DNA from 2 places in the Mycolicibacterium parafortuitum genome. Region 1 is predicted to be linked to the other one. Evidence: predicted binding sites of a transcription regulator. Region 1 holds the regulator's gene; the other holds the start of a gene.

Region 1 (15,084 bases):
TCGGTGTAGCCGGGGACGAACGTGGTGTCCACGCCCTCGGCGACACAGTGCGCGGCGGTCAGGATCACATCCGCCGACGCCGCCAGCACCGCGCCGGTGCACACGTGCACGTCGTCGCCGATGAACAGGGCCCCGATGCGGGGATCGGGGCGGGCAGCCTGCGCCGTCGGCGGCGCAGGCGACGGTACCGCCGGTGGCGCCTCGGGACCGGCGCAACCGGCGAGCACGGTCAGCAGCGTGGCGCCGGCGATCAGCCGCAGTGCGGCGCGGAGGGCTCGTCGCATGTATCCATCGTGCCCGCGGCCTGTTTCCGCACGGTTGCGGCGGGGAATGCCGAACCACTGCGGAAATTCACGTCTGCGTGCGGGCGTTCGAACACATGGGTGACACCACACGCCATCCAGCGGCGGCCACGTCAGGGGCGTGCGGGACACTTGTGGTTCGCGGCCCCGGTCGAGCACCAGATCTGGGACGCGTCGAGGCGAGGAGACGAAAGATGGCAGACGAGGTTCACGATCCCGGTCAGCAGTATCAGCCGGAGCAGACCGGCATGTACGAGCTCGAGTTCCCCGGCCCGCAGCTGTCCGCCCCCGACGGCCGCGGCCCGGTCCTGATCCATGCCCTGGAGGGCTTCTCGGACGCCGGCCACGCCATCCGGCTGGCCAGCCAGCACCTGAAGAACACCCTCGACACCGAGCTGGTGGCGTCATTCGCCATCGACGAGCTGCTCGACTACCGGTCACGGCGTCCGTTGATGACGTTCAAGACCGACCACTTCACCCACTATGACGAGCCCGAACTGAAGTTGTACGCGCTGCGCGACACCGTCGGCACCCCGTTCCTGCTGCTGTCGGGCCTGGAGCCGGACCTGCGGTGGGAGCGTTTCATCACCGCGGTGCGGCTGCTCGCCGAGCGGCTCGGGGTGCGCCGGGTCATCGGTCTCGGGTCGATCCCGATGGCGGTGCCCCACACCAGGCCGATGACCCTGACCGCGCATTCGAACGACAAGGAGCTCATCGCCGAGCACCAGCCGTGGATCAGCGAGGTGCAGGTGCCCGGCAGCGCGTCGAATCTGCTGGAGTTCCGGATGGCGCAGCACGGCTACGAGGTGGTCGGTTTCACCGTGCACGTGCCGCACTACCTGGCGCAGACCGACTATCCGACCGCCGCCGAGACACTGCTCGTCGAGGTCGCCAGAAACGCTTCGCTGGAAATCCCGACCACCGACCTGACCACGGCGGCCGCTGCGGTGTTCGACAAGATCAACGAGCAGGTCGGCGCCAGTCCCGAGGTCGCTCAAGTGGTGGAGGCGTTGGAGCGACAGTACGATGCCTACGTTGCCGCACAGGAGAATCGATCTCTGCTCGCGCGCGACGAGGATCTGCCCAGCGGAGAGGAGCTCGGTGCCGAATTCGAGCGATTCCTCGCCCAGCAGGCCGGCGAGAAGAAGCGCAAGGACGGAGACGACAGCCCGCGCGACGGCGTCTGACGTCCTGCGGCACAGCGCCGGCCCGACGACGAGGCTGGCGTACATGACGAGTAGCCCGGGGCGTACGCGGTGAGCGAACGCAAACCCAACCTGCAGCCGGTGCGCGATCTCACCCCGACGCTGCAGTACCGCACCATCCACGGATACCGGCGCGCGTTCCGGATCGCCGGGTCCGGCCCGGCGATTCTGCTCATCCACGGCATCGGCGACAACTCCACGACGTGGAGCAGCGTGCAGACGCAACTGGCCCAACGGTTCACCGTGATCGCCCCCGACCTTCTCGGCCACGGCAAGTCCGACAAGCCTCGTGCCGACTATTCGGTGGCCGCGTACGCGAACGGCATGCGGGATCTGCTCAGCGTGCTGGGCATCGACAGCGTGACCGTGGTCGGCCATTCCCTCGGCGGCGGCGTCGCGATGCAGTTCGCCTACCAGTTCCCGCAGCTCGTGGAACGGCTGATCCTGGTCGGTGCCGGAGGTGTCACAAAAGACGTCAACATCGCGCTGCGGGTGGCGTCGTTGCCGCTGGGCAGTGAGGCGCTGGCGGTGTTGCGCCTGCCGATGGTGCTGCCCGCGCTGCGGCTGCTCGGACGGCTCGGCGCGCCGGTGCTGGGCTCGACGGGCGTCAGCCGCGACATCCCCGACATGCTGCGCATCCTTGCCGACCTGCCCGAGCCGACGGCGTCGTCGGCGTTCGCCCGCACCCTGCGCGCGGTGGTGGACTGGCGCGGCCAGGTGGTGACGATGCTGGACCGGTGTTATCTCACCCAGTCGGTGCCGGTGCAATTGATCTGGGGCAGCCACGATTCGGTGATCCCGATGAGCCACGCGGAGATGGCGCACGCCGCGATGCCCGGATCCCAGCTGGAGATCTTCGAGGGTTCGGGCCATTTCCCGTTCCACGACGACCCGGACCGGTTCGTCGAGCTCGTCGAGAAGTTCATCGATTCCACCGAGCCCGCCGTCTACGACCAGGACTTCCTGCGCGACCTGCTACGCACCGGCATCAGCGAGAACACGATCACCGGCGACGTCGACACCCGGGTCGCGGTGCTGGACGCGATGGGCTCGGACGAACGCAGCGCAACCTGACCAGGACGAACGTCCGGCCACGTAGCATCTGGCGCATGGCCATCGATGTGACGGTGCTTCGCGTATTCACTGACCAGGACGGCACATTCGGCAACCCGCTGGGCGTGGTGGACTCCGCCGCCGTCGACCCGCGGGATCGGCAGCGCATCGCCACCGAGCTCGGCTACAGCGAAACCATCTTCATCACTTTGCCTCCGGAGGGCACGCACAGCGCGCAGGCGCACATCCACACCCCGACCACGGAACTTCCGTTCGCCGGGCATCCGACGGTCGGGGCGGCATGGTGGCTCAGGGACCGCGGGATGCCGGTCAAGACGCTGCAGGTGCCCGCCGGAATCGTGCAGGTCACCTACCGCGGCGACGTGACCTCGGTCAGCGCCCGCGCCGATTGGGCACCCGCCTTCTCGATCCATGACGTAGCCACCGTCGATGAGCTCGCCGCTGCCGACCCCGACGACTATGACGACGACGGGGCCGAGCATTACCTGTGGACCTGGCTCGACAAGGAGGCCGGCACGATCCGGTCCCGGATGTTCGCACCGAGCCTGGGAATCCGTGAGGACGAGGCGACCGGGGCGGCCGCGGTACGCATCACCGAATACCTCAGTCAGGACCTGACCATCGTGCAGGGAAAGGGTTCGGTCATCGAGACGACCTGGACCCCGGAGGGTTGGGTGCAGGTCGCGGGCCGCGTGGTCGACGACGGCGTGCGGCAGATCGACTGACCCGCTCAGTTCGGGGCGGATACCTCGCGGTGCGCGCGCAGCGCCTGGATCTCGCGCTCGAAGTCCTCGGCCGAGGAGAACGAGCGGTACACCGACGCGAATCGTAGGTAGGCGACCTCGTCGAGATCGCGCAGCGGCCCGAGGATGGCCAGTCCCACTTCATGGGCGGGCACTTCCGGGGATCCGGTGGCCCGCACCGCATCCTCGACCTGCTGGGCGAGCAGATTGAGCGCGTCGTCGTCGACCTGGCGCCCCTGGCATGCGCGCCGGACCCCGCGGATCACCTTCTCGCGGCTGAACGGTTCGGTTACGCCGCTGCGTTTGACCACCGCGAGTACCGCGGTCTCCACCGTGGTGAACCTGCGACCGCACTCCGGGCAGGACCGGCGCCGGCGGATGGCCTGCCCCTCATCGGTTTCACGGGAGTCGACGACCCGGGAATCCGGGTGACGGCAGAACGGACAGTGCATCGCCGCTCCTTCCCCACGCCGACAGACAACGGTCTCGAACGTCTTCGAGCGTACCTGCGTCGCCCGCGGGCGGCCGAAGGCCGGACCCGATAACGCGTATCGCATCGGCGACATCCTCGAAGTGGTTGGGCAGCAGATTCTTTGGTTCCTGGGCCGCGGGCGGCTCAGGCCACCGGGGCGATCAGCGTCTGTCCGGCGTCCAGCGCCGCCGACTCCAGCTGGTTCAGTTCCCTTATCCGCGAGACGACCTCGGCGACCGGGGCATCGGGCGCCACCCGTCGCGCGACGTGCTGCAGCGACTCGCCGCTCTGCACCTGGACGACGGCGAGCCGACCCGGCATCTCCGTCTCCGCGGCCGTCGCGCCGCCGACCTGCGCGATCAGCCCGAGCCACAACGTGATCGCCCCGGCGACCAGCGCCAGCGCGACGGTGGTCAGCGGGGTGATCGGGCGACGCCGGTGCGGGGCCCGGGACACCAGGACCCCGGTTCCGCGATGGCGCACCGCCGCGCCGGCCGGGCGTCGGGAGGCCGGACGCCGCGACGCCCGGACCGGGCGGATCTGCCCGCCCGCGATCTGCAGCGGCGCGCGCTCGAACTCGTTCCAGATTTCGCGATCGTCGAGAATGGTCATGGCGTTGCCTTTCACTCCGGGTCATTCGCTCTTGTGTTCGAACTTTACTCGATCAGGTGTTCGATGAATAGAACACGTGATCGAACTGTTGCGAACGCTAGCGGCAGCCACCGACAAGTCCGGGTCGCGTTTCGGATCCGCCGCCTGGAGACCCGACACGCCTCGAACACATGTTTGATTAATCGTTGTCGCCGGGTTACATTCGGGCACATGAGCGACGACAGCAGTGACAGCACCGAAGGCCCCGGCGCTGGCCGCGGCCGTGATTCCGGCCTGACAGAGCGTCAGCGCACCATCCTCGACGTCATCCGCGCCTCGGTGACCCAGCGCGGCTATCCCCCGAGCATCAGAGAGATCGGTGACGCGGTCGGCCTGACGTCCACCTCATCGGTCGCACATCAACTGCGCACCCTGGAACGCAAGGGCTACCTGCGGCGTGACGCCAACCGGCCGCGCGCGGTCGACGTGCGCGGCGCCGACGAACAGGTGACCCCGATCGTGGCCACCGACGTCGCCGGGTCCGACGCGCTGCCGGAGCCGACCTTCGTCCCGGTCCTGGGCCGGATCGCCGCCGGCGGCCCGATCCTGGCCGAAGAGGCCGTCGAGGACGTGTTCCCGCTGCCGCGCGAACTGGTCGGCGAGGGGTCGCTGTTCCTGCTCAAGGTCGTCGGCGAATCGATGGTCGACGCGGCGATCTGCGACGGCGACTGGGTGGTCGTCCGGCAGCAGAGCGTCGCCGACAACGGCGACATCGTCGCGGCGATGATCGACGGCGAGGCCACCGTGAAGACCTTCAAGCGCACCAAGGGTCAGGTCTGGCTGATGCCGCACAACCCGGCGTTCGACCCGATTCCCGGTAACGACGCCCAGGTGCTGGGCAAGGTCGTCACCGTGATCCGCAAGATCTGAGACCGGGCGTCACTCGCCCCGGACGAACCCGTTCGTGATCGCGATCTCCTCGGTGGCGAACCACAATTCGACCGGCGCCTCGTGATAGTCGGCGCTGTCCGGCGTCCAGTACAGGCCGGTCTTGGTGTCGGCCTTGACCGGATAGCCCTCTGGCACCTCGTTCGGGTCGTCGAAGGGCATGTGCAACGCGGTGCCGAGCGGCATCGGCTCGTCGATGTCGATGCGTGCGTGGCGACCGGTGTCGGTCAACGCGTTGCGCGGCGCCACGAGCGGTTCGCGGTCGGCGTCGACCTCCGCATCGGCGAACGGGGCGCCCTGCGCTGACGGTGCGTCCTCGTAGGGTGCGTCCTCGAACGTTTCGACGTCGATGTAGGAGACCTCCTCGACGTAGACCGTGTCATCGGGGACCGCGTCATCGGAGAACTCGGCATCATCGGAGAACTCGGCGACATCACTGAATTCGGCGTCGTCGGGCACGTCAGGCGCCGTCAGCACGCGGGTCGGCGCCGTATCCACCGCATCGGGATCGGCGTCGGGATCCTCAGCGCCTTCGCGCTGCCCGACTTCGTCGCGCTCGACGCCATCCCCCTCGGCCGACTCGGCCTCGCTGCCCACCGGCGCACCCCAGAAGCCCATCGGCTCGGGCGTGAAGTCCTCGGCGGGCAACGACGCCGCCGACGGCGAGGCGGCAGTCAACGATCCCAGACCCTCACGGGCGTACCGATCGCCGAACAACGCATCCTCGGCACCGTCGTCGCCACCACGTGCGGTGTCCCCCGCAGGGGCGGGCGCGTCACCGCGACCCGAACCGGCGGAGGTGTCTTCGGCACCGGGGCGAGACCGCTTGTGCGACAGCGCGAGCCCGACCAGGCCCGCCAGCAGCACGAGCGGCACGATCGCCAGCAGCCACCACCGCTTCCACTTGCTGCCCGCGTTCTCGGAGTTCTCCGAGGCCTGCGGTGACGGCAGGGCCGCAGCGGGCGCCTCGGCGCCGGGCACCTCCACATCGCTGAGCTGCGAGGCCAGCGCGGCGGGTTCGGTGCTGAACTTCCTGCTGGAGGTGTCCCAGGAGATGACGCCGCCGCTGAAGCGCTGCGAGATCACATTGCCGCTCTCGTCCTGATCGGCGACCGGGGCGCCGAGCTCACCGGTGGCGCCACCGAGCTTCTCCCAGGCCGCGTTCATCGGCCCACGCACGATGAACGCACCGTGGTCCGGGGTCCAGAAGATCACCGGTTTGTCGGGCGCGGCGAACTCGCTCTTGCGGCTCGACGGTGCGAGTCCGCCGTCCTCCTCCCCGGTGACCGGGAAGCCGAGGTCGCCCTCGGGTCCGCCGACGCTCTCGTATTTCGCGAGCACCTGGCCGGTGACCACATTGGCGCCGGTGTCCGGGCTGTAGAAGATGGCTCCGTTGGCGAAGTCCTGGCCCATGCCGTCATCGCCGATCTCATACGGCTCGCCCTCGGCGGCGCCGAGCGGGCCCAGCGGCCCGCCCGCAGCGCGGCGTGCGGCATTGATGGCGACGATGGGATCGTCGGGGATCGTCAGGTCGCCCAACTGCCCGGCGAGCTCCGGCGGCACCGTGGTGAACGTCTTCGCGCGCGAGTCGTAGGAGATCTCGCCGTTGGTGAACTTCTGGGTCACCACGGCGCCGTTGTACGTCTCATCCTCGGCGGGCACCCCGAGTGCACCCGCGGAGCCGCCCAGCTTGTCCCACGCCGCGTTGATCGCACCGCGGACCACCCGGGCGCCGGTCGCCGGGGTCCAGAAGATCACCGGGTTGTCGGGCGCCGAGAACGTGCTGTTGCGGCTGTCGGGCGCGCGACCCGGGCCCTCGTCGATCTTCGGGAAGCCCAGATCGCCGTCGGCGGGCCCGCCCAGCGACTCGTACTTGTCCAGGATCGCGCCCTGCATGAAGTGGGCGCCGGTGGCGGGGGTGAAGAACATCTTTCCGCCGGCGAAGTTCTGCGCGAAGCCCTCGCCGGCCGGATACACGTCACCGTTTCGGGGACCGAGTGGTCCGGTGTCCCCGCCGCTGGCCTCCCAGGCGGCGGTGATGGAGTTGTTGGCGTCGACCTCGGGTTGGGCCACCGCGGCGGGTGCCAGCAGCAGCGCCGTGGCCACCCCCAACAACCCGACGGTCAACCGACCGACCACACGTAGGCGCAGCTTGGGCTGCCGGATCATTCATCCTCCCCGCGGTCGGTGACAGGTCCTTCGTTCCTCGTGCAAGTTTTCTTGCAAAAGGCTGAGAAAAGCTACCGCGTCCGTTCACTTTGCGTCAGTTGACGTCGATAACCAAGTCACCTCGCCGAATCGATCACAAAAGAAGTGCCCGGAGACCGTCCGTAGACTCGACCGCGTGGCGCCCTCGAAGACCAGCCTGACGCACTGGGGCGCGTTCACCGCGACCGTCCACGCAGGCGATATCGCCTCCGTCGCACCCTGGGCCGGTGACGCCGATCCGTCACCGGCACTGGCGAACCTGCCCGGTTCGGTCCGGCACCGGTCGCGGATCACCACCCCCGCGGTGCGCCGCGGTTGGCTCGACGACGGTGCCGGCCCCACCACACGCCGCGGCGCAGACGAGTTCGTCGCGGTGACGTGGGAGGAACTGGTCTCGCTGCTGGGCGACGAACTGCGCCGCGTCGCCGATCGCCATGGCAACGAGGCGATCTACGGCGGCTCCTACGGGTGGTCCAGCGCCGGCCGATTCCACCACGCCCAGAGCCAGGTGCACCGGTTCCTGAACTGCATTGGCGGCTACACGTATTCGCGTCACTCGTACAGCCTCGGCGCCACCGGTGTGATCATGCCGCGCGTCGTCGGCACCCACGACGATCTGTTCAAGCGATCCACCCAGTGGGACGTCATCGTCGAAAACACCGATCTGATCGTGTGTTTCGGCGGCCTGGCGCTGAAGAACACCGCTGTCAACGACGGCGGCACCACAGCCCACCCAGCGCGCCACGCGCTGAACAGGTTTCGGGACCGGGGCGGGACCATCGTGTCGTTCTCACCGTTGCGCGACGACGTCGAAGGCCCGTGCGACTGGTACGCCCCGGTGCCGGGCACCGATGTCGCGATCATGTTGGCGCTGGCGCACGTCCTGGCCACCGAAAAGCTGGCTGACCGCCGGTTCCTGGCCACGTACTGCACCGGATACGACCGCTTCGAGCGCTATCTGCTCGGCGTGGACGACGGGACACCGAAATCCCCGCAGTGGGCCGCGTCGTTGTGCGGGCTCGCCGCCGAGGAGCTGACGGCGCTCGCGCGCAGGATGGCCGCGGGCCGGACCCTGGTGACGGTGAGCTGGTCGCTGCAGCGGACCCGCTACGGCGAGCAGGCGCCCTGGATGGCGATGACGCTGGCCGCGATGCTCGGGCAGATCGGGTTGCCGGGTGGCGGGTTCGGGCACGGCTACGGCTCGATGAACGAGCCGGGGCTGGCCCCGATCCGGTGCGCACTCCCCCGGCTGCCGCAGGGCATCAACCCGGTGTCGACGTTCATCCCGGTCGCGGCGATCAGCGACATGCTGCTGCATCCGGGGGAACCGTTCGACTACAACGGCCTTCGGCTCACCTACCCGGACATCCGGCTGGTGTACTGGGCCGGCGGCAACCCGTTCCACCACCATCAGAACCTGCCCCGGCTGCGACGCGCGCTGTGCCGCCCCGACACCGTGGTGGTGCACGACCCGTACTGGACGGCGATGGCCAAGCACGCCGACATCGTCGTGCCGTCCACGACGTTCGCCGAGCGCGACGATCTGTCCGGGTCACGCAACGATCCGCTGCTGATGGCGATGCCGAAGCTGACCGAACCGTATGCGCAGGCGCGCGACGACTATGACACCTTCACCGCGCTGGCCCGCCACCTCGGGGTCGAGGATGCCTTCACCGAGGGCCGCACGTCCTGGCAGTGGTTACGCCACATCTACGAGAAGTGGAGGGTCACACTCGATTTCGAGGTGCCGACGTTCGACGACTTCTGGGCGGATGGACAGCTTCGGCTGCCCACCGACGACGGGCTGACGCTGCTGGCCGACTTCCGCGCCGACCCGGCGGCACACCGGCTCGCCACGCCGAGCGGCAGGATCGAGATCTTCTCCGCCGAGATCGACGGCTTCGGATACGACGACTGCAGGGGCCATCCGACGTGGTTCGAGCCCACCGAGTGGCTGGGCGGCCGGCGCGCGACGGACTATCCGCTGCACCTGGTGGCCAACCAGCCGGCGAACCGGCTGCACGGCCAACTCGACGGCGGCGCGGCCAGTCAGCGCTCGAAAGTCGCTGGGCGAGAGCCGATCCGAATGAACCCGCACGACGCGCACGAGCGCGGCGTGACCGCGGGCGATGTGGTCCGGGTGTACAACGACCGCGGCGCCTGCCTGGCGGGCGCGGTCCTCGACGACGGCGTGCGCCGCCACGTGGTGCAGTTGGCCACCGGGGCGTGGTTCGATCCTGCCGATCCCGCGGACCTGGATTCGATGTGCGTGCACGGCAATCCGAACGTGCTCACCGACGACGTCGGGACGTCGTCACTGGCCCACGGCTGCACCGGCGCCCATGTGCTGGTGCAGGTCGAGAAGTACACCGCGCAACCGCCCGCGGTACGCGCGCATCAGCCTCCGGTGCTGGCGCCGCGCTGAGCTTGGGCACCCTGGCGCGGCCGACGGCGCCGGGGACCACGCGACGTGCGGTCCTGGTGTCCACCCCGCGGAGCGCGGTGGTGGTCGGGACGCTTGGCGGCCGGTTTGGCCGCGGGCGCGACCGTCGGGGCCGGGGCGCGCAGCGGCGCGATCTCGCCGACGAGCGCGACCACCTCAGGGGAGTCGGCACGGACGTCGCGAGGACGAACCGAGATCCCGGCCTTGCGCAGCAGCGCCTGGGTGTCGCGGCGCTGTTCGGGCAGCACGACGGTCACGACGTCGCCGTCGCTGCCAGCGCGGGCGGTCCGGCCGGACCGGTGCAGGTAGGCCTTGTGCTCCATCGGCGGGTCGACGTGCACGACCAGCTCGACGTTGTCGACGTGCACACCGCGCGCGGCGATGTCGGTGGCGACCAGCACCCGGGCCTCGCCGCTGGAGAACGCCGCGAGGTTGCGCTCACGGGCCGGCTGGGACAGGTTTCCGTGCAGATCCACCGACGGCACACCGGCCTCGGTGAGCTGCTTGGCGAGCTTGCGCGCCTGATGCTTGGTGCGCATGAACAGGATCCGGCGTCCGGTGCCCGATGCGAGCCGGTGCACGAGATCCTTCTTCTCCTGCACACCACCGACATGGAACACGTGGTGGGTCATCTGCGCGGGCGCCTCGGCGGCCTCGTTGACCGAGTGCAGCACCGGGTTGTTCAGGAATCGGCGCACCAGCTTGTCCACCCCGTTGTCCAGGGTGGCCGAGAACAGCAGCCGCTGGCCGCCGTTCGGGGTCGCGGCCAGGATGCGGGTCACGCCGGGCAGGAAGCCGAGATCGGCCATGTGGTCGGCCTCGTCGAGCACGGTGACCGTGACGTTGTCGAGGCTGATCACCTTCTGCTGCATCAGATCTTCGAGGCGGCCCGGGCACGCGACGACGATGTCGACGCCGGCGCGCAGCGCGGAGACCTGCCTGCCCTGTGAGACACCGCCGTAGATGGTGGTGACACGCAGACCTGCTGCTGCCGCAAGGGGTTCCAGCGTCGCGGTGATCTGGGTGGCCAGCTCGCGGGTCGGCGCAAGCACCAGGCCGGTGGGCCGCGACGCCTGCCGGCGACCCCCGGACAGGGCGGCCACCAGCGGGATGGAGAACGCGAGAGTCTTTCCGCTGCCGGTCTTTCCGCGGCCGAGCACGTCACGCCCGGACAGCGAGTCGGGCAGCGTGGCCTCTTGGATCGGGAACGGTGCGGCGATGCCCTGCGCGGTCAGTGCGCGCACCAGCGGTGCGGGCACGCCGAGGTCGGCGAAGGTCGCCGTGGTGGACGACGCTGTGGCTGCCTGAGTGGCGGTTTCGGTGGAGATGATGGAGTCCTGTCTTTCACGGTCTTGTCGGGCAGCGTGTGCCCGGCAGCCGCGACGGAGGTCCGTCCAGCGGAAGTGCGCACACAATGGTGGCGATGGCGCCACACAAGAGCTGTTGGGTGTGTCGGCGGGTCTGAATGCGGGACCTACGTTGGCCGTGCACGGCCGACATCGGGTCCGACTCTACCGGACCGGGGTCCGAACGTCGCATTCACCCTGTTCAGAATGTCGCGAACTCGGCCAGGCCGGCCGCCAGCGCGATCGGCACCCGCGCTTTGATCCGGGTGCCCGCCTCCAGGTGGTCGACCGCGTCGACCCGCCCCTCGGCGTGCACACGGTTCACCAGATCGCCTCTGCTGTAGGGGATCGTGACGTCGATCACCGCGTCGCGCGGGGCGATCATCTCGGCCAACCGCGCCTGCAGCCGGTCGAGGCCCTCCCCGGTGTGCGCCGAGACGAACACCGCATCCGGCAACGCGCGCCGCAGCTGAGCCACCGCGAGATCGTCGGCGGCGTCAATCTTGTTGACCACCAACAACTCCGGCGGCAATGGCGCGTCTGAATCGGTGGCCACCTCGCGCAGCACGGTGCGTACCGCGTTGATCTGGGCGAGCGGGTTGGCGTCGGCGCCGTCGACGACATGCAGGAGCAGTTCGGCGTCGACGACCTCTTCCAGTGTCGAGCGGAACGCCTCGACGAGCTGGGTGGGCAGATGCCGCACGAACCCGACGGTGTCGGTCAGCACGAACTCCCGCCCGTCGGCGAGTTCGCCACGGCGCGTGGTGGGTTCGAGGGTGGCGAACAATGCGTTCTCCACCAGCACACCGGCGCCGGTGAGCGCGTTGAGCAGGCTGGACTTGCCTGCGTTGGTGTAGCCGACGATGGCGACCGACGGCACGTCACTGGCGAGCCTGCGGCTGCGCTGGGTGTCGCGGACCTGCTTCATGTCACGAATCTCGCGGCGCAGCTTCGACATCCGCTCACGGATGCGGCGCCGGTCGGTTTCGATCTTCGTCTCACCGGGTCCGCGGGTACCGACGCCGCCGCCCGCACCACCGGCGCGGCCGCCTGCCTGACGCGACATCGACTCGCCCCAGCCGCGCAGCCTCGGCAGCATGTACTCCATCTGTGCGAGTGACACCTGCGCCTTGCCCTCGCGGCTGGTGGCGTGCTGGGCGAAGATGTCGAGGATCAGTGCGGTGCGATCGATGACCTTGACCTTGACGACCTTCTCCAGCGCGTTGAGCTGAGCGGGGCTCAGTTCGCCGTCGCAGATCACGGTGTCGGCGCCGGTGGCGAGCACGATCTCGCGCAGTTCCACGGCCTTGCCGGAGCCGATGTAGGTCGACGGGTCGGGTTTGTCGCGGCGCTGGATCAGCCCTTCGAGTACCTCGGAGCCGGCGGTCTCGGCCAGGGCGGCCAGTTCGGCGAGGCTTTCGTCGGCGTCGGCGGCGGTGCCGTCGGTCCAGACGCCGACCAGCACCACGCGCTCGAGGCGCAGCTGCCGGTATTCGACCTCGGAGACGTCGTCGAGTTCGGTGGACAGCCCGGCGACACGGCGCAGCGCGGTACGGTCTTCCAGGGCCAGCTCGCCGACGCTGGGAGTGTTGTCGGGGAATTCGGGATGGGTCATAGGCGAATAAAGATTCGCACGAACATCACTTCTCATGCACCCCGATTAACGCGGCGGCCGTCGCGACCATTCCCGTCATGTCTGCGCCGCCCACCATCGGTCGGCGAGTTCGCCGCGGGCCACCAGCACCGACGGGCCGCGCAGATAGCTGTTGGCGTCGGTGATCGTGACGGTGACCTCACCGCCGGGGATACGCACCTGCAGCGCACCGGTCTGCGCGCCCTCGTGCGCCAGGGCCGCGACCGCCGCGGCCACCGTGCCGGTACCGCAGGACCTGGTCTCGCCGACTCCGCGCTCGTGCACCCGCATCGAGACCGCGCCGTCGCGAGGGGCGGTGAGCACCTCGACGTTGACCCCGTCGGGGAACTGCGCGGCGTCGAAACTCACCGGCGCCGCCACATCGAGCGCGATCAGCTCGTCGGGAGTCAGGGTGGCGTCGACACACGCCAGGTGCGGGTTCCCGACGTCGACGGCGAGCCCGGTGAACGTCCGGCCGCCGACGGTCGCAGCACCGGCGCCGTGCTGGTTCGCCTTGCCCATCTCGACGGTGACCTCGGCCGTGACGTCGTCGACCGAGTGCAGCACGACCGGCCGCGGGCCGGCCAGGGAGCCGACGACGAACTCGGCGCGCTGCTCCAGGCCGCTGGCGCGCAGGTAATGCGCGAATACCCGCACCCCGTTACCGCACATCTCGGCGACCGAACCGTCGGCGTTGCGGTAGTCCATGAACCAGTCGTCGGCGGCGACGCCGTCGGGCAGCCGCTCGAACACGCCCGCGGCCAGCGCCGCGCCGGCGGTGGTGACCCGCAGCAACCCGTCCGCGCCGAGCCCGCGCCGACGGTCGCACAGCGCGGCGACCGCACCGGGGGTCAGCGTCAGCGCTGCGGACAGGTCGGGCAGCACCACGAAGTCGTTCTGCGTGCCGTGCCCTTTGGCGAACTCCACCTGGTCAGGATACGGCGCGCAAGATGCGCAGGACGTCGTCGACCTTGCGGTCCGACCCACCGTCGAGCCAGTGGATGCGGTGATCACGGCGGAACCACGACCGCTGCCTGCGCACGTAGCGGCGGGTTCCGATGAAGGTGGGTTCGCGGGCGGCGCTGCCGTCGCCACCGGCGTCCAGGTCGGCCAACACCTGCGCGTAGCCGAGCGCGCGGGCCGCGGTGACGCCGTCGCGCAGCCCGCGCCCGAACAGCATCTGCACCTCCTCGACCAGGCCGCGCTCGAACATCAGGTCGGTGCGGCGCCGCAGTCGGTCGTCGAGAACCGCGGTGTCCCAGTCCAGTCCGATGATCACGGTGCCCCAGCGCGGCGCGCCGATGGTGGGCGCCGACGCGGCGAAGGGCCGGCCCGTGAGTTCCACGACCTCCAGCGCCCGCACGATGCGGCGGCCGTCGGTCGGCAGGATCGACGCCGCGGCGGCCGGGTCGACCGCTGCCAGCTCACCGTGCAGCGCGGCGACCCCGACCTCGGCGAGGCGTTGTTCCCAGCGTGCCCGCACCGCCGGGTCGGTGGCCGGGAAGGACCACTGATCCAGCAGCGACTGCACGTAGAGCATGGAACCGCCGACCATGACCGGCAGCGCGCCGCGCGCGGCGATGGCCTCGACGTCGGCGGCGGCGGCCTGCTGGTAGCGGGCCACGCTCGCGGTTTCGGTGACTTCGAGGACGTCGAGCTGGTGGTGTGGCAAGCCGTGCCGTTCGTGTACCGCGAGCTTCGCGGTGCCGATGTCCATACCGCGGTAGAGCTGCATCGCGTCGGCGTTGACCACCTCGACCGCGAGGTCACCGGCGAGCGCATCGGCCACTGCCAGCGCCAGATCCGACTTGCCGGTGCCGGTCGGGCCGACGATCGCCAGCGGACGCACCGCAGTCATGGCGTCCAGACGCCGACGAAGTAGCCGACGCCGTACGGGGCACCGCGGTAGAGCTCCTCGGCCCCCTGCGGCCGCGATCCGGTGAGCCCGGCCAGCACCTGGTAGGCGGGCCGCCCGAGGACACCGTCGGGCAGCTGGGTCAGCGCCGCCGGGTCGCCGGCGGCCAGCGCGTCGTCGAGCGCGGCCTGGACGGCCGGGGAGTGTTCGTCGTAGCCCCCGGGCGCGGCCGGGGTCAGCGTGTTGGCCCCGTCGGCGACGATC
Region 2 (15,084 bases), 870 kb from region 1:
CTTGAATTGCGTCACCGTACAGCGGGCTGCGCTCGACCTGGGTAGGCATCTGCCGCTGGGCCAGGCCGTGGCGCAACTGGATGCACTCGCCAACGCCACGCCCTTGACGCCGGAGATGATGCGCCCACTGGTCGACCGCTACAGCGGTGCGCGGGGGATGAAGAACCTGCGCCGGGCCTTGGAACTGATGGACGGCGGCGCGCAGTCTCCCCGGGAAACCTGGCTACGACTGCTTCTGATGCAAGAGTTCCCGCGACCTCGGACGCAGATACCCCTCGTGAACGAATGGGGCGAACCCGTCATCTATCTCGATATGGGTTGGGAACAGGCACGAATCGCGGTTGAGTACGACGGTGCCCACCATCAAGAGGATCGCGCGCAATATGTCCGCGATGAGAAGCGCCGCCGACTGATCCAAGCTCGGGACTGGCTGTACATCAAGGTAATCAAGGAGGACAGGCCTGAAGAGATCAGAGCGCGGGTCCGGCACGCCTGGGCGTCTCGCGAGAACGGCATCACGGTAGCCAAGCGGGCGTCGTGACTACCGTGTTGGCGGTTTCGCGGGGCGCGCGAGGCGCGCGGCGGCCGCCGCGAGTTGGGTGAGGCCGAAATCGGAGTCATCGGGCAGCTTGTCGAGCGGCCACCACTTCAAGTCGAGCGACTCGTCACTGCGCACGATCTCCGCGCCTTCGGGGGCATGCACCACGAACTGCACGTCGAGGTGACGCGTGGGCACGCCCAGCGAGCAGGTCACCGGATGTACATGCAGCGCGGCCGGTTCCGGCGTGATCGCCAGCCCTTCGATGCCCGACTCCTCGGTCGCTTCGCGCAGCGCCGCGGCCACGATCGTCTCGTCCTCGGGTTCGCAATGCCCGCCGAGTTGCAGCCACCGCCCGAACCGCGGGTGCAGCGTCAGCAGTGCCTGCTCGCCGCGGTGGTCCACCACCAGCGCCGAGCCGGTGATGTGGCCGGGCACGCACTCGCGCAGACAGGCGTCCTCACGCGCGGCCAGGAACGCCAGATACGCGTACCGCAGCGAATCCTGCGCCGGGTCCGGCGCATCCCACGCCGTGAGGACGTCGACGGTGGACTGGTGCAGGCTCATCGACGAAGTCATCGCCGAACCAGCAGGCCGTCGGTCGGAACCGGATCGCGCGGCGTGGGAGGTTCCTGCCCGTATCCGATCGCGATGGCGCCCAACGGCTCCCAATCGTCCGGCAAATCCAATGACGTACGCACCAGATCCGGCGCGAAGATCGTCGACCCGATCCAGCAGCTGCCGACGCCGCGCACCGCGAGGGCGACCAGCAGGCCCTGCACCGCCGCTCCGGCGGCCACCGTGAACATCGTGTGTTCGGCCGCGGTCCGCTGCACGTCCGGATAGCTGTGCGCGCCGTCGGGAACCATGAACGGGATCACCAATTCCGGTGCGTCGTAGAGGATCTGTCCGCGGCCGACTCGCCGCTCGACGGATTCGGGGTCGCGGCCGTCGCCGAGCAGGTCGGCGCGCCAGCGCTGCTTCATCTCGTCCAGCAGCGCCACCCGCACCGCACCGTCTTGCACCCACACGAACCGCACCGGGCGGGTGTGGTGCGGCGCGGGCGCGGTCAGCGCCTCACCGACCGCGGCCTCGATGAGCGCGCCGTCCACCGGCTCGGACGAAAACTGGCGCACCGAGCGCCGCAGCAGCTGCGCCTGCGAGCGGCCCAGCGCCAGCGCCTCGTCGGTGCCCAGCCAGAACAGGTCCTCCTCGCCGGCGCGCACCAGATTGCGCGCCGAGGACCCGTCGTCCCGCACCGCCAGTCCGCGCACCACCGCGACCGGCACCGCGGTCAGCTTGCCCTTCACCAGATCTGCCGCGGCGGCGATCTCGTCGGCCACCGCGATCTCGGTGACGATCAGCTCGTTGCCGTGCTCGTCGTGTTCGCCGGCGTAGGCGTGCAGCACCGCCAGCCCGGCCGACCCGATTGCGACGTCGGTCTGCCCGGTCCGCCAGGCCCGCCCCATCGTGTCGGTGACAACGACCGCGACCCGGACCCCGAGCCGCTCGTGCAGCGCCGCGACCAGAGCCGCCGCACTGCCGTCCGGATCGACCGGCAGCAGCGCCAGTTCGTTCGAGTCGACGTTCGACCCGTCCACGCCGGCGGCGGCCTGCACCAGGCCCAACGCGTTCTCGGTGATCAGCGTGCGCCCCTTGCGGGCCAGCACCCGCACCGCCTCACCGTCGATCAGCTTGCGTCGCAGCGCATCCCGTTCTTCGGGGTCCGACGGGGCGGCGACCATCCGGCCCTCGGTCTTGGACAGCACCTTGCTGGTGACCACGACCACGTCGTCATCGCGCAGCCACGGGGCCGCGGCCGCGATCGCCGCGGCGAGATCGTCACCCGGACGGAACTCCGGCAGCCCCGCCACCGGCAGGATCTCGACGGGCGCCGAGGTGCCGTGATCGCTCACAATGTGACCCCGCCCAGTTCCATTCCGGCGCGCACCATCTCGGCGGTGACGGCGGGCTCGGTCATCAACAGCGGTACGGCCTTGACCTTCACACCGTCGATCTCGGCGTGGTCACCCTCGTGGACCAGCCAGCCGTCCAGGATGCCCGTCGACGAACGCGCGCCATAGTAGTTGCCGACCGCCTCGGAGGTGCTGGGCACCCCGATCACGGACAGGCACGCGTCGGCCATGCCGCGCAACGGCTTTCCGGCGATGATCGGGGAGTAGCCGATCACCGGCGCTTTCGTCGAGCGCAGCGCGGCGCGGATGCCGCCGATGTTGAGGATCGCCCCGACGCTGACCACCGGGTTCGACGGCGCGATCAACACGATGTCGGCGTTCTCGATCGCGTCGGTGACACCGGGTGCGGCAGTGGCCTTGTCGGCCCCGATGAACGCGAAGCTGTCGGTCGGCACCTGGGCGCGGTAACGCACCCACCATTCCTGGAAGTGGACGGCGCGTTTCTCCCCGGCCGACTCGCCGGGGCCGGGATCGGTGATCACCACGTGCGTTTCGCAGCGGTCGTCACTGGCGGGCAGCAGCCGCGCGCCGGGGGACCAGCGCCGGCACAGCGCTTCGGTGATGTCCGAGAGCGGGTAGCCCGCACGCAACATCTGGGTGCGCACCAGATGGGTGGCGAGGTCGCGGTCACCGAGCCCGAACCAGTCCGGCTGTACCCCGTAGGCCGCGAGTTCCTCTTTGGCGTTCCAGGTTTCGTTCTTGTGACCCCAACCACGCTCGGGGTCGATGCCACCACCGAGGGTGTACATGCAGGTGTCCAGGTCAGGGCAGATGCGGACCCCGAACATCCATGCATCATCACCAACATTGACCACAGCGGTCACTTCATGATCATTGGTATCTTGAGTGCTGTACTGCCCCAAGCCCAATAGATGTTGGACACCGAGCAGGAACCGTGCACCGCCGACACCGCCGACCAGAACCGTGACCTTCACAACGAACGAGACTAGGCGGTCCAACCCCGTCGAGGGGCGGCCGGTGGGGAGGGTGATAGACACGCCACAGCGCGACGCGCCGAAAACAAGTCACGGAATGGTATGAATTCCTGTTCCAGCGCTTGACCGGGGCAGCTAACGCGTGTGTAATCACACCAGTGTCATTTCGCGGTTCTCCGGCCGGTTCCGGTGTCGCAGACCGAGATTCGATCACTTGTTCGAATGGGGATGGTCTCGCGGATTTCGCGAGGCTGGCAGATACGGAACTACGAGACCCGTGGAGGAGGGGAAATGGCATTTGAACAGGCGGATTTCGACGATTCGGCAGCGTTCGAGAACAGGCTCCTCGGCTCGGTAGGGAGTGCGCCGCACATCCAGACCGGTCCGGTGCAGTCGGGGGCGAACGGACGTCCCCAACTCAGTCTGGTGCCCGAACACGTCGATCACTTCAGCGACGACTTCGACCCGCTGGACGAAGACCAGTGGCAGGAACGCGCCCTGTGCGCCCAGACCGATCCGGAAGCGTTCTTCCCCGAGAAGGGCGGCTCCACCCGCGAGGCCAAGCGGATCTGTCAGGGCTGCGAGGTCAAGGACGCGTGCCTGGAGTACGCCCTCGCCAACGACGAGCGCTTCGGTATCTGGGGCGGTCTCTCGGAGCGGGAGCGCCGTCGCCTCAAGCGCGGCATCATCTAACGAGCCGCGCTAGTCGTCGTCCAGAGTCGGGTCGATGACAGACGGTTCCACGCCCAGATACGTGGCTACCTGAGCCACCAGCAATTCATGCAGAAGGTCGGTCAGCTCGTCGGTGTCTTTGGCCCGGCGCTCGATCGGCTTGCGGAACAACACAATTCGCGCTCGTGTGGAGTTCCCGCGGACGTCCACCCCCGCCGGGATCAGCCGGGCCAGGGCGATCGGGCCGTCCGCCACCACCTCCGGCGGCCACTGCACACTCTCCGGATCTTTCGGGGCCAGCCGCGGAATCTCGTCGACCGCGACGTCGAGCGCGGCCACCCGGTCGTGCCAGCGCCGCTCGATCGGCTCGTAAGCCTCCAGCACCGCCATGTCGAAACGTTCGGCGCGGCTGCGCCATCCCGGAACGGTCGGTGGGAGCAGCGGTCCGCGCATCTCCCGGCCCCGCCGCGACCCCCGATGCTGGCGCCTGGTCACGGACAAGATCGTAACGGTTGGGCTTCGGCCGCCTCACAACCGCGCGTGTCCGGCGGCACGGGGACGTTCCTGCACGATAACCTCCTGCTGTGAATGTTCCCCGTCGCTGCTGCCGGCCTGGGTGCCCGCACTATGCGGTCGCGACGCTCACCTTCGTCTATGCAGATTCGACGGCTGTCGTCGGCCCGCTGGCCACCGTGTCCGAGCCGCACTCGTGGGATCTGTGTGTCATGCACGCCGGTCGCATCACCGCCCCGCGCGGGTGGGAGCTCGTTCGCCACGCCGGTCCGTTGCCCTCACACCCCGATGATGATGACTTGGTGGCGTTGGCTGACGCAGTTCGAGAAGGTCGCGAAGGCCCCGTCCCATCCGGCGGTGTGACAGCCGGCTTCACCACAGGCTTCACCGACCCGGTCACCGGAGCGCAGGGCGGCGCGCTGATGGCGCCCCCGGCGCGGCGGCCCGAGACCAACGGCCGACGCCGCGGTCACCTCCGCGTGTTGCCCGACCCCACGGACTGACCGGAACCCGGACCCCGCGACGACACCGCGTACAGCCAACCCGCGACGGCTAGGCTGGAGCACCGAACAGTCTCTTCGTCCAAGGAGTCCCATGTCTCGTCCCGCCGAGGCCGTGCAGCGCGTCATCAAGGCATATGACGTGCGTGGACTGGTCGGCGACGAGATCGACGAGCCGTTCGTCGCCGACGTCGGCGCCGCGTTCGCGCGGCTGGTCCGCGACAGCGCAGACCAGCCCGCCACCCAGGTCGTCATCGGCCACGACATGCGCGCCAGCTCGCCGGCATTGGCGAAGGCGTTCGCCAAAGGTGTGTTGGCCCAGGGCCTCGACGTCGTCCACATCGGCCTCGCCTCGACCGACCAGCTGTACTTCGCGTCGGGTTTCCTCGATTGTCCGGGCGCGATGTTCACCGCCAGCCACAACCCGGCCGCCTACAACGGCATCAAGCTGTGCCGCGCCGGCGCCAAGCCGGTCGGTAAGGACACCGGGTTGTCGGTGATCAGCGACGAGGTGATCGCCGGGATTCCCGGCTACGACGGCCCGCGCGGATCGGTGTCCGAACGCGACGTCCTCGCCGACTACGGAGACTTCCTGCGTTCCCTGGTCGACATCGGCGGTGCGCGTCCGCTGCGCGTCGCCGTCGACGCCGGCAACGGGATGGCCGGGCACACCGCCCCCGCGGTGTTGGGACCGATCAAATCGGTCACGGTGGAGCCGCTGTACTTCGAGCTCGACGGCGATTTCCCGAACCACGAAGCCAACCCGCTGGACCCGGCCAATCTGGTGGACCTGCAGAAGTACGTCGTCGAGGTCGGCGCCGACATCGGGCTCGCGTTCGACGGCGACGCCGACCGCTGCTTCGTCGTCGACGAACGCGGCCAAGCCGTCTCACCGTCGGCGGTCACCGCGCTGGTCGCTGCCCGCGAGCTGGGCCGCGAGATCGGCGCGACGATCATCTACAACCTGATCACCTCGCGGGCGGTGCCCGAACTGGTCACCGAACGCGGCGGCACCCCGGTGCGCTCGCGCGTCGGCCACTCCTATATCAAGGCCCTGATGGCCGAGACCGGCGCGATCTTCGGCGGGGAGCACTCCGCGCACTACTACTTCCGCGACTTCTGGGGCGCCGACTCGGGCATGCTCGCCGCGCTGCACGTGCTGGCCGCACTCGGCGAACAGGATCGGCCGCTGTCGGAGATGATGGCCGACTACCAACGCTACGAGGCCTCCGGCGAGATCAACTACACCGTCACCGACGCGCCCGCGATCGTGGACTCGGTACTGCAGGCCTTCGGCGGCCGCGTGCAGGCGATCGACCACCTCGACGGGGTGACCGTCGACCTCGGCGACGGTCGGTGGTTCAACCTGCGGATGTCGAACACCGAACCGCTGCTGCGGCTCAACGTGGAGGCCCGCGACGCCGCGGAGGTCGAGGAGCTTGTCGACGAGATCGGTGGGTACATCACCTCAGGTGCAAGGGAATCGACGTGAGCACCAGCCCTCTGTCGGCGGCTGAGGTCGACCTCGACGACACCGACGGCCTGCTGGCCGCCGACCGCCACGGGCTGCTCCGGGCGGCGTCGATGGCGGGTGCGCAGGTCCGTGCCACCGCGGCCGCACTCGACGAGGGTGACCTCGACGGCCTGCGGTCCGACGCGCCGCCGCGCACCGTCGTGTGGGTGGCCGGCCCCGGCACCGCCGAGGCCGCGGGCTCGATACTGGCCGCGGTGCTCGCCGGCTCGGTCGGTGCGCCGATCGTCGTCGCCGCCGAAGCGCCGCCGTGGATCGGCGCGCTCGACGTGCTCGTCGTCGCCGGCGACGACCCCGCTCAGCCGGCGTTGGTCAGCGCCGCCGCGACTGCGGTGCGCCGCGGGGCGCGGGTCGTGGTCGTCGCCCCGTACGAAGGACCGCTGCGCGACGCGACGGCCGGACGATCCGTGGCGGTGCCGCCGCGGCTGCCCGTTCCCGACGACTTCACGTTGGCGCGCTACCTCGCCGCCGGCCTGGCCGTGCTGGACGCGATCCTGCCCGGGTTCTCCCTGGACCTGGCCGCACTGGCCGACGCCCTGGATGCCGAGGCGATCCGAAACAGCGCCGCCCGTGAGCTTTTCACCAACCCGGCCAAGGCGCTGGCCGACCGCATGCGCGACCGCGAGGTGGTGTTCGCCGGTGACTCCGCGGCCACCGTCGCGTTGGCCCGGCACGTGTGCACCGTGTCGCTGCGGATCGCCCACCGTGTGATGGCCGCCGCCGGGCTCGCCGACGCACTGGCGGCGATCGCCACCGGCTGGGGGCGTGACGCCGCCGCCGGGGAGGCCTCGATCTTTCACGACGAAGAACTCGACGGGCCGGTGCCGCGGCGGACCCGCACCTTCGTGCTGACCACCGACGCCGAACGGCCCGCCGTATCAGCGCGATTGAGGGGTTTCGACGACGTGCACGTCGTCAACGCCGACGACGTCCCGGACGTCGCGGTGCCAGGGGGGAACAGCGAGCCGGGCTCAGCCACGACGCTCGGAGCCACGCGTCCCGAACAACAATTGGCGCTGTTGGCGGTCCGCCTCGAGATGGCGGCGGTCTACCAGCGGCTGGTTCGAGGTTGAAACGAGTGCATCTGCTCAGAGGTGCGGTGCGGACCTATGCATGGGGTTCGCGGACCGCGATCGCCGAGTTCGTCGGAGCACCAAGTCCCACTGCCCATCCCGAGGCCGAGCTGTGGTTCGGCGCCCACCCGGGCGACCCGGCCTGGCTGCAGACCGACGACGGGGAACGTTCGCTGCTCGACGCGCTGCGCGAGGACCCGGAAGGGGAACTCGGCGCCGCGGTGCGTGCCCGGTTCGGCGACACGCTGCCGTTCCTGGTCAAGGTCCTCGCCGCCGACGAGCCGCTGTCGCTGCAGGCGCACCCGAGCACCGAGCAGGCGATCGAGGGATTCGCCCGCGAGGACCGGCTGGGCATCCCGGTCAACGCCCCGGACCGCAACTACCGCGACCGCAGCCACAAACCCGAAATCATCGTCGCCCTCAGCCAATTCGAGGCGCTGGCGGGTTTCCGTCCCGCCGCCCGATCGGTCGACTTGATGCAGGCGCTCGGGGTCGCCGACCTCGACCCGTACATCAACCTGCTGCTGGGCCAACGCGACGAGGACGGGCTGCGCGCGCTCTTCACAACGTGGATCACCTGCCCGCAGCCCGATCTCGACGTGCTGGTGCCCGCCGTGCTCGACGGCGCGATCGACTACGTCCGGTCCGGCGAGCGGGAATTCGCCCGCGAAGCCAAGACCGTGCTCGAGCTGGGGGAGCGCTACCCCGGAGACGCGGGAGTGCTGGCCTCGCTGCTGCTCAACAGGCTGTCGCTGGCACCGGGGGAGGCGTTGTACCTGCCTGCCGGCAACCTGCACGCCTACCTGCACGGCGTCGGGGTCGAGGTGATGGCCAACTCCGACAACGTGCTTCGCGGTGGACTCACCCCCAAGCACGTCGACGTCCCCGAACTGCTGCGCGTGCTGGACTTCACCCCGGCCGAGGACGTGCTGGTGACCCCGGAGACGATCCGCGACGGCGCTGAGATCGTCTACCCCACACCGGCACCCGAGTTCGCGGTGTCGGTGGTCAACATCGACGGCGACGCCGTCGGCCACGAGATCGACGCGCCGATCCGCTACGACGGGCCGCAGGTGCTGTTGTGCACCGAGGGTGCGGTGACGGTGCACGCCAAGGCGTCGGCGGTCGACCTGGCCCGAGGTGCGGCGGCGTGGGTTTCGGCGGACGACGGCCCGATCAGGCTCAGCGCGCAGGAACCGACACGACTGTTCCGGGTGACCGTCGGGCTGTAGTCCACCGCGCACCGATCACGATCGCGTCCTTTTGGCCCATTGAGTCCCGCGGGAGTGGGTACATTCCGCTGAGCCGATACGAAAAGAGGACGGTCGATGGCGAACGAACCCGACACCCAACCGGCGGGCAGGCTGCGGCTCAAGTCGGTTGAACAGTCGATTGCCGACACCGACGAGCCGGACACCAAACTCCGCAAAGACCTGAACTGGTGGGACCTGACCGTCTTCGGTGTCTCGGTGGTGATCGGCGCGGGCATCTTCACCATCACCGCGTCGACCGCGGCGAACCTGACCGGGCCCGCGATCTCGGTGTCGTTCATCATCGCCGCGATCGCGTGCGGGCTGGCCGCGCTGTGCTACGCCGAGTTCGCGTCCACGGTGCCCGTCGCCGGTAGTGCCTACACCTTCTCCTATGCGACGTTCGGCGAGTTCGTCGCGTGGATCATCGGGTGGGACCTGATCCTCGAGTTCGCCGTCGCTGCAGCGGTTGTCGCGAAGGGCTGGTCAAGCTATCTCGGCACCGTCTTCGGGTTTGCCGGCGGCACCGCGGAAGTGGCGGGGCTGCAACTGGATTGGGGCGCGCTGATCATCATCGCGTTCGTCACCCTGATCCTGGCGATGGGGACCAAGCTGTCGGCGGGCGTCAGCCTCGTCATCACCGCGCTCAAGGTCGCGGTGGTGCTGCTGGTGGTGATCGTCGGCGCGTTCTACGTCAAGGTCGCGAACTTCTCGCCGTTCGTGCCGGCGCCGGAGCCGGGCCACGGCGGGTCGGGCACTGAGCAGTCGCTGTTCTCGCTGATCACCGGCGCCGAGGGGAGCAGTTACGGCTGGTACGGCCTGCTCGCGGGTGCGTCCATCGTGTTCTTCGCGTTCATCGGCTTCGACATCGTCGCCACCACCGCCGAGGAGACCAAGATCCCGCAGCGCAACGTGCCGCGCGGCATCCTGGCTTCGCTGGCGATCGTCACCGTGCTCTACGTGGCCGTGTCGGTGGTGCTGACCGGGATGGTCAGCTACACCGAACTGCGCGAGGCCGAGACGCAGAACCTGGCGACGGCATTCGCGCTCAACGGTGTGGACTGGGCCGCCAAGGTCATCTCGATCGGCGCGCTGGCGGGCCTGACCACGGTGGTGATCGTGCTGGTGCTGGGGCAGACGCGGGTGCTGTTCGCGATGTCGCGGGACGGGCTGCTGCCCACCCAGCTGGCCAAGACCGGCTCGCGCGGCACGCCGGTGCGCATCACGCTGATCGTCGGCGCCGTCGTCGCGGTGACGGCCACGGTGTTCCCGATCGACAAGCTCGAAGAGATGGTCAACATCGGCACGCTGTTCGCGTTCGTGCTGGTGTCGGCCGGCGTGATCGTGCTGCGCCGGTCCCGTCCCGACCTGGACCGCGGCTTCCGGACGCCGTGGGTGCCGGTGCTGCCGATCTTGTCGATCATCGCGTGCGTGTGGCTGATGCTGAACCTGACCGGGCTGACGTGGATCCGGTTCGGGCTGTGGATGCTGATCGGCGTGGTGGTGTACTTCCTCTACGGCCGCCGGCACTCGCTGGTCGGTAAACGCCTGGTCAAGTAGGTGGTCCGTTCGCCTGGCGAGCGCGCGTTTCTGTACGCCGCCACGCCGTAATCCCTGACGCACACGTCGCGCTCGCCCGCCGCGAGCGCGACGTTTGTGCTGTCCGGTGGATTCGTTTCGGCCTTCCGGGCGCGTTCGTCGGCCGCCGAACGCGCGGTCCCGCACGAATTCCATGGCGCGTCGGCGAGCAAACGCGCGCGCTCGCGGAGCCAGTGTGCTTTACAAAGAACGGTTCTATGTCTAGACACCCGACAAAATGAGCTATATAGTCAAGATCGATCGGTGATGGCACTCACAGCGAGGAGGCACTGAGATGACCACCCAGGAAATGACCGAGCCCAGAAACGTCGAGCAGTGGCGCGACAAGAAGCGCTACCTATGGCTGATGGGGCTTATCGCGCCGACGGCGTTGTTCGTCGTGCTGCCGGTGGTGTGGGCATTGAACGCGATCGGCTGGCACGCCGCGGCACAGGTGCCGCTGTGGATCGGACCGATCCTGCTGTACATCCTGCTGCCGGTCCTCGACCGGTTCTTCGGCCCCGACGGGCAGAACCCGCCCGACGAGGTGATGCAGCGACTGGAGAACGACAAGTACTACCGCTACTGCACCTACGCCTACATCCCGTTCCAGTACGCCAGCGTCATCCTCGGCGCGTACCTGTTCACCGCGTCGGACCTGAGCTGGCTCGGCTTCGACGGCGCGCTGCCGTGGCCGGCCAAGATCGGCCTGGCATTGTCGGTCGGGCTACTCGGCGGCGTCGGCATCAACACCGCGCACGAAATGGGGCACAAGAAGGAATCTCTGGAGCGCTGGCTGGCGAAAATCACTCTTGCGCAGACGCTTTACGGTCACTTCTACATCGAGCACAACCGCGGCCACCACGTGCGCGTCGCGACGCCCGAGGATCCCGCGTCGGCCCGCTTCGGTGAGACGTTCTGGGAGTTCCTGCCGCGCAGCGTGTTCGGCAGCCTCAAGTCCGCGTGGGAGTTGGAGGCCAAACGGCTGGAGCGTGCCGGCAAGAGTAAGTGGCACTGGTCGAATGACGTGCTCAACGCCTGGGCGATGTCGCTGGTGCTCTACGGCGTGCTGATCGCGGTCTTCGGCTGGGCGCTGATCCCGTACATCCTGATCTCGGCGGTCTTCGGCTTCACGCTGCTCGAAACGGTGAACTACCTCGAGCATTACGGGCTGCTGCGGCAGAAGCTCGACAGCGGCCGCTACGAGCGCTGCGCACCGGTGCACAGCTGGAACTCCGACCACATCGTGACCAATCTGTTCCTGTACCACCTGCAGCGGCACAGCGACCATCACGCCAACCCGACCCGCCGCTACCAGACGCTGCGCAGCATGGAAGGCGCACCGAACCTGCCGAGTGGATACGCGTCGATGATCGCGCTGACGTACCTGCCGCCGGTGTGGCGCAAGGTGATGGACCACCGCGTCCTGGACCACTACGACGGCGACCTCACCCGGGTGAACATCCACCCCCGCGTCCGCGACAAGGTGCTCGCCCGCCACGGAGGGCAGGCGTGACCACCTACCGCTGCCCCGGCTGCGATTACGTCTACGACGAAGCCAAAGGCGAACCGCGAGAAGGCTTTCCGGCCGGGACGCCGTGGAGCGAGGTGCCCGACGACTGGTGCTGCCCGGACTGCGCGGTGCGCGAAAAGATCGACTTCGAGAAACAGGAGTGAGCAATGGCCGATGAGCGCTCGCGCGAAGAGCAATCAACCGACTACAAGGTGTACGTGTGCGTGCAGTGCGGCTTCGAGTACGACGAGGCCAAGGGCTGGCCCGAGGACGGCATCGCCCCGGGCACGCGCTGGGACGACATCCCCGACGACTGGAGTTGCCCGGACTGCGGCGCGGCGAAGTCGGACTTCGACATGGTCGAGGTGTCGCGGCCGTGAGTGCGCAGTCGGTGGCCGCGAGCGTGCGTGATGCGCCGCGACACGCTGAGCAGGAGCGCGCAGACACGCGCGCTCGCGGTGCAAGTCCCGGACCGGTGGGCGCAACCGTTATTGTCGCGCCTGTGGGCGGGGTCAGCGACAAGCGCATCAGTTACGCCGAGGCGTCGCGGGTGCTGCTGCGCGACTCGATCCTCGACGGCATGCGCGAGATGCTGTTGGCCCGCGACTGGTCCCAGATCACGCTGTCCGACGTCGCCAAGGCCGCCGGCATCAGCCGCCAGACCATCTACAACGAGTTCGGATCCCGGCAGGGCCTGGCCCAGGGCTACGCGATGCGCCTGGCCGACCGGCTCGTCGACCAGATCCACACCGCGATCAACGGCAACATCGGCGACGTGTACGCCGCGTTCCTGCAGGGCTTCCGCGACTTCTTCGTCGAGTCCGCGGCCGATCCGCTGGTGATCTCGCTGCTGACCGGCACCTCCAAACCGGACCTGCTGCAGCTCATCACCACCGACAGCGCGCCGATCATCAACCACTGCTCGACCCGGCTCACCGAATCGTTCATGAGCAGCTGGGTGCGGTGCAGCGAAGAGGACGCCGGGGTGCTGGCCCGCGCGATCGTGCGGCTGGCGATGAGCTACATCTCGATGCCGCCGGAAGCCAACTCCGGCACATCGTCCGCCCGCGGACACGACGTGGCGCGCGACCTGGCCCGCCTGATGACGCCGTTCGCCGAACGCTACGGCGTCGTCGAGGACTGATTCGGCGGCTGACCCGGCGCTGAAAAGCCAGGTGACGGGACGGCCATGCCCGGCCCGCGGACCCGAGGCGCTACGGTGTCATAGACGCCCCTGGCCGGCAGAGCGCTTCAACCGCCTGTCCCGCGAGCCCGCAGGCCTGGGTGTCCGCGCAGGCGTTGTCGTCTACACGCGTGCGCTCTCACAGGTAACTGACGAACCATAAGGGGCTCTACTACATGACTGCTCTGACCGCCGATGTCCGCAACGGCATCGACTACAAGGTCGCCGACCTCTCGCTGGCCGAGTTCGGCCGCAAGGAGATCCGTCTCGCCGAGCACGAGATGCCCGGCCTGATGGCGCTGCGTCGCGAATACCACGACGTCCAGCCGCTCAAGGGCGCGCGCATCTCCGGTTCGCTGCACATGACCGTGCAGACCGCCGTGCTGATCGAGACGCTGACCGCGCTCGGTGCTGAAGTTCGATGGGCGAGCTGCAACATCTTCTCCACCCAGGACCACGCGGCCGCGGCCGTCGTCGTCGGCCCCAACGGCACCCCGGAGGAGCCCAAGGGCACCCCGGTCTTCGCCTGGAAGGGCGAGACGCTGGAGGAGTACTGGTGGGCCGCCGAGCAGATGCTCACCTGGGAAGGCGAGCCGGCCAACATGATCCTCGATGACGGTGGCGACGCCACCATGCTGGTGCTGCGCGGTGCGCAGTACGAGAAGGCCGGCGTGGTGCCGCCCGCCGAGGACGACGACCCGGCCGAATGGAAGGTCTTCCTGGCGCTGGTCCGCGAGGGCTTCGAGAAGGACAAGACCAAGTGGACCAAGATCGCGGAGTCGGTCAAGGGTGTCACCGAGGAGACCACCACCGGCGTGCTGCGCCTGTACCAGTTCGCCGCCGCCGGTGAGCTCTCGTTCCCGGCGATCAACGTCAACGACTCGGTCACCAAGAGCAAGTTCGACAACAAGTACGGCACCCGGCACTCGCTGATCGACGGCATCAACCGCGGCACCGACGCCCTCATCGGCGGCAAGAAGGTGCTGATCTGTGGCTACGGCGACGTCGGCAAGGGCTGCGCCGAGTCGATGGCCGGCCAGGGTGCGCGCGTCCAGGTCACCGAGATCGACCCGATCAACGCGCTGCAGGCGCTGATGGACGGCTACGACGTGGTCACCGTCGAGCAGGCGATCGGCGACGCCGACATCGTCATCACCTCGACCGGCAACAAGGACATCATCACCCTCGAGCACATGAAGGCGATGAAGGATCACGCCATCCTGGGCAACATCGGCCACTTCGACAACGAGATCGACATCGCCGCCCTGGAGCGCTCGGGCGCGACCCGCATCAACATCAAGCCGCAGGTCGACGAGTGGACCTTCGGTGACACCGGCAAGTCGATCATCCTGCTGTCCGAGGGCCGCCTGCTGAACCTGGGCAACGCCACCGGCCACCCGTCGTTCGTGATGAGCAACAGCTTCTCCAACCAGGTGATCGCACAGATCGAGCTGTGGACCAAGAACGACGAGTACGACAACGAGGTCTACCGGCTGGCCAAGCACCTCGACGAGAAGGTCGCCAAGATCCACGTCGAGGCCCTCGGCGGCACGCTGACCCGGCTCACCAAGGAGCAGGCGGAGTACATCGGCGTCGACGTCGAAGGCCCGTACAAGCCGGAGCACTACCGCTACTGACGTGGCAAAACTGCTGAGCGCGGTGACGCTCGGAATCGCGCTGGCCCTGACCGGATGTCAGGGCCAGCCGGCCTCCGAGGAGGCCACCGATACGAGCGTCACCGCGACCCGGCCCGCCCCCGAGATCCGGCACGACACCGAGGAACTGGCCACGACCTTCCCGGCGCTGGGGGCCCCGGTCGCGG

Evidence for each region. Region 1 encodes LexA, which represses DNA repair genes until DNA is damaged. Its sites were predicted from a motif close to CGAACANNTGTTCG; they were not measured.
Region 2: cofD (2-phospho-L-lactate transferase) is a predicted target of LexA. The motif match lies at 3,657-3,670, and genes of this name have one in related genera.

What each region holds. Positions count from the first base shown of each region.
Region 1 is NZ_AP022598.1:5,051,615-5,066,698, forward strand. Features, by position in the region: gene NTM_RS23805 (trypsin-like serine peptidase) at 1-284, opposite strand, end outside; gene NTM_RS23810 (proteasome assembly chaperone family protein) at 497-1,489, shown strand; gene NTM_RS23815 (alpha/beta fold hydrolase) at 1,559-2,581, shown strand; gene NTM_RS23820 (PhzF family protein) at 2,617-3,306, shown strand; gene nrdR (transcriptional regulator NrdR) at 3,312-3,776, opposite strand; gene NTM_RS23830 (LysM peptidoglycan-binding domain-containing protein) at 3,941-4,408, opposite strand; gene lexA (transcriptional repressor LexA) at 4,619-5,317, shown strand; gene NTM_RS23840 (LGFP repeat-containing protein) at 5,327-7,504, opposite strand; gene NTM_RS23845 (molybdopterin guanine dinucleotide-containing S/N-oxide reductase) at 7,680-9,968, shown strand; gene NTM_RS23850 (DEAD/DEAH box helicase) at 9,941-11,314, opposite strand; gene hflX (GTPase HflX) at 11,535-12,947, opposite strand; gene dapF (diaminopimelate epimerase) at 13,023-13,892, opposite strand; gene miaA (tRNA (adenosine(37)-N6)-dimethylallyltransferase MiaA) at 13,897-14,823, opposite strand; gene NTM_RS23870 (class III extradiol ring-cleavage dioxygenase family protein) at 14,820-15,084, opposite strand, start outside.
Region 2 is NZ_AP022598.1:5,920,758-5,935,841, reverse strand. Features, by position in the region: gene NTM_RS27985 (putative endonuclease domain-containing protein) at 1-541, shown strand, start outside; gene NTM_RS27980 (NUDIX hydrolase) at 542-1,105, opposite strand; gene NTM_RS27975 (coenzyme F420-0:L-glutamate ligase) at 1,114-2,454, opposite strand; gene cofD (2-phospho-L-lactate transferase) at 2,451-3,449, opposite strand; gene NTM_RS27965 (WhiB family transcriptional regulator) at 3,873-4,142, shown strand; gene NTM_RS27960 (metallopeptidase family protein) at 4,152-4,574, opposite strand; gene NTM_RS27955 (DUF3499 domain-containing protein) at 4,706-5,137, shown strand; gene NTM_RS27950 (phosphomannomutase/phosphoglucomutase) at 5,229-6,626, shown strand; gene NTM_RS27945 (TobH protein) at 6,623-7,738, shown strand; gene manA (mannose-6-phosphate isomerase, class I) at 7,744-8,970, shown strand; gene NTM_RS27935 (APC family permease) at 9,067-10,548, shown strand; gene NTM_RS27930 (alkane 1-monooxygenase) at 10,862-12,082, shown strand; gene NTM_RS27925 (rubredoxin) at 12,079-12,243, shown strand; gene NTM_RS27920 (rubredoxin) at 12,247-12,459, shown strand; gene alkX (TetR family transcriptional regulator AlkX) at 12,582-13,223, shown strand; gene ahcY (adenosylhomocysteinase) at 13,439-14,899, shown strand; gene NTM_RS27905 (hypothetical protein) at 14,901-15,084, shown strand, end outside.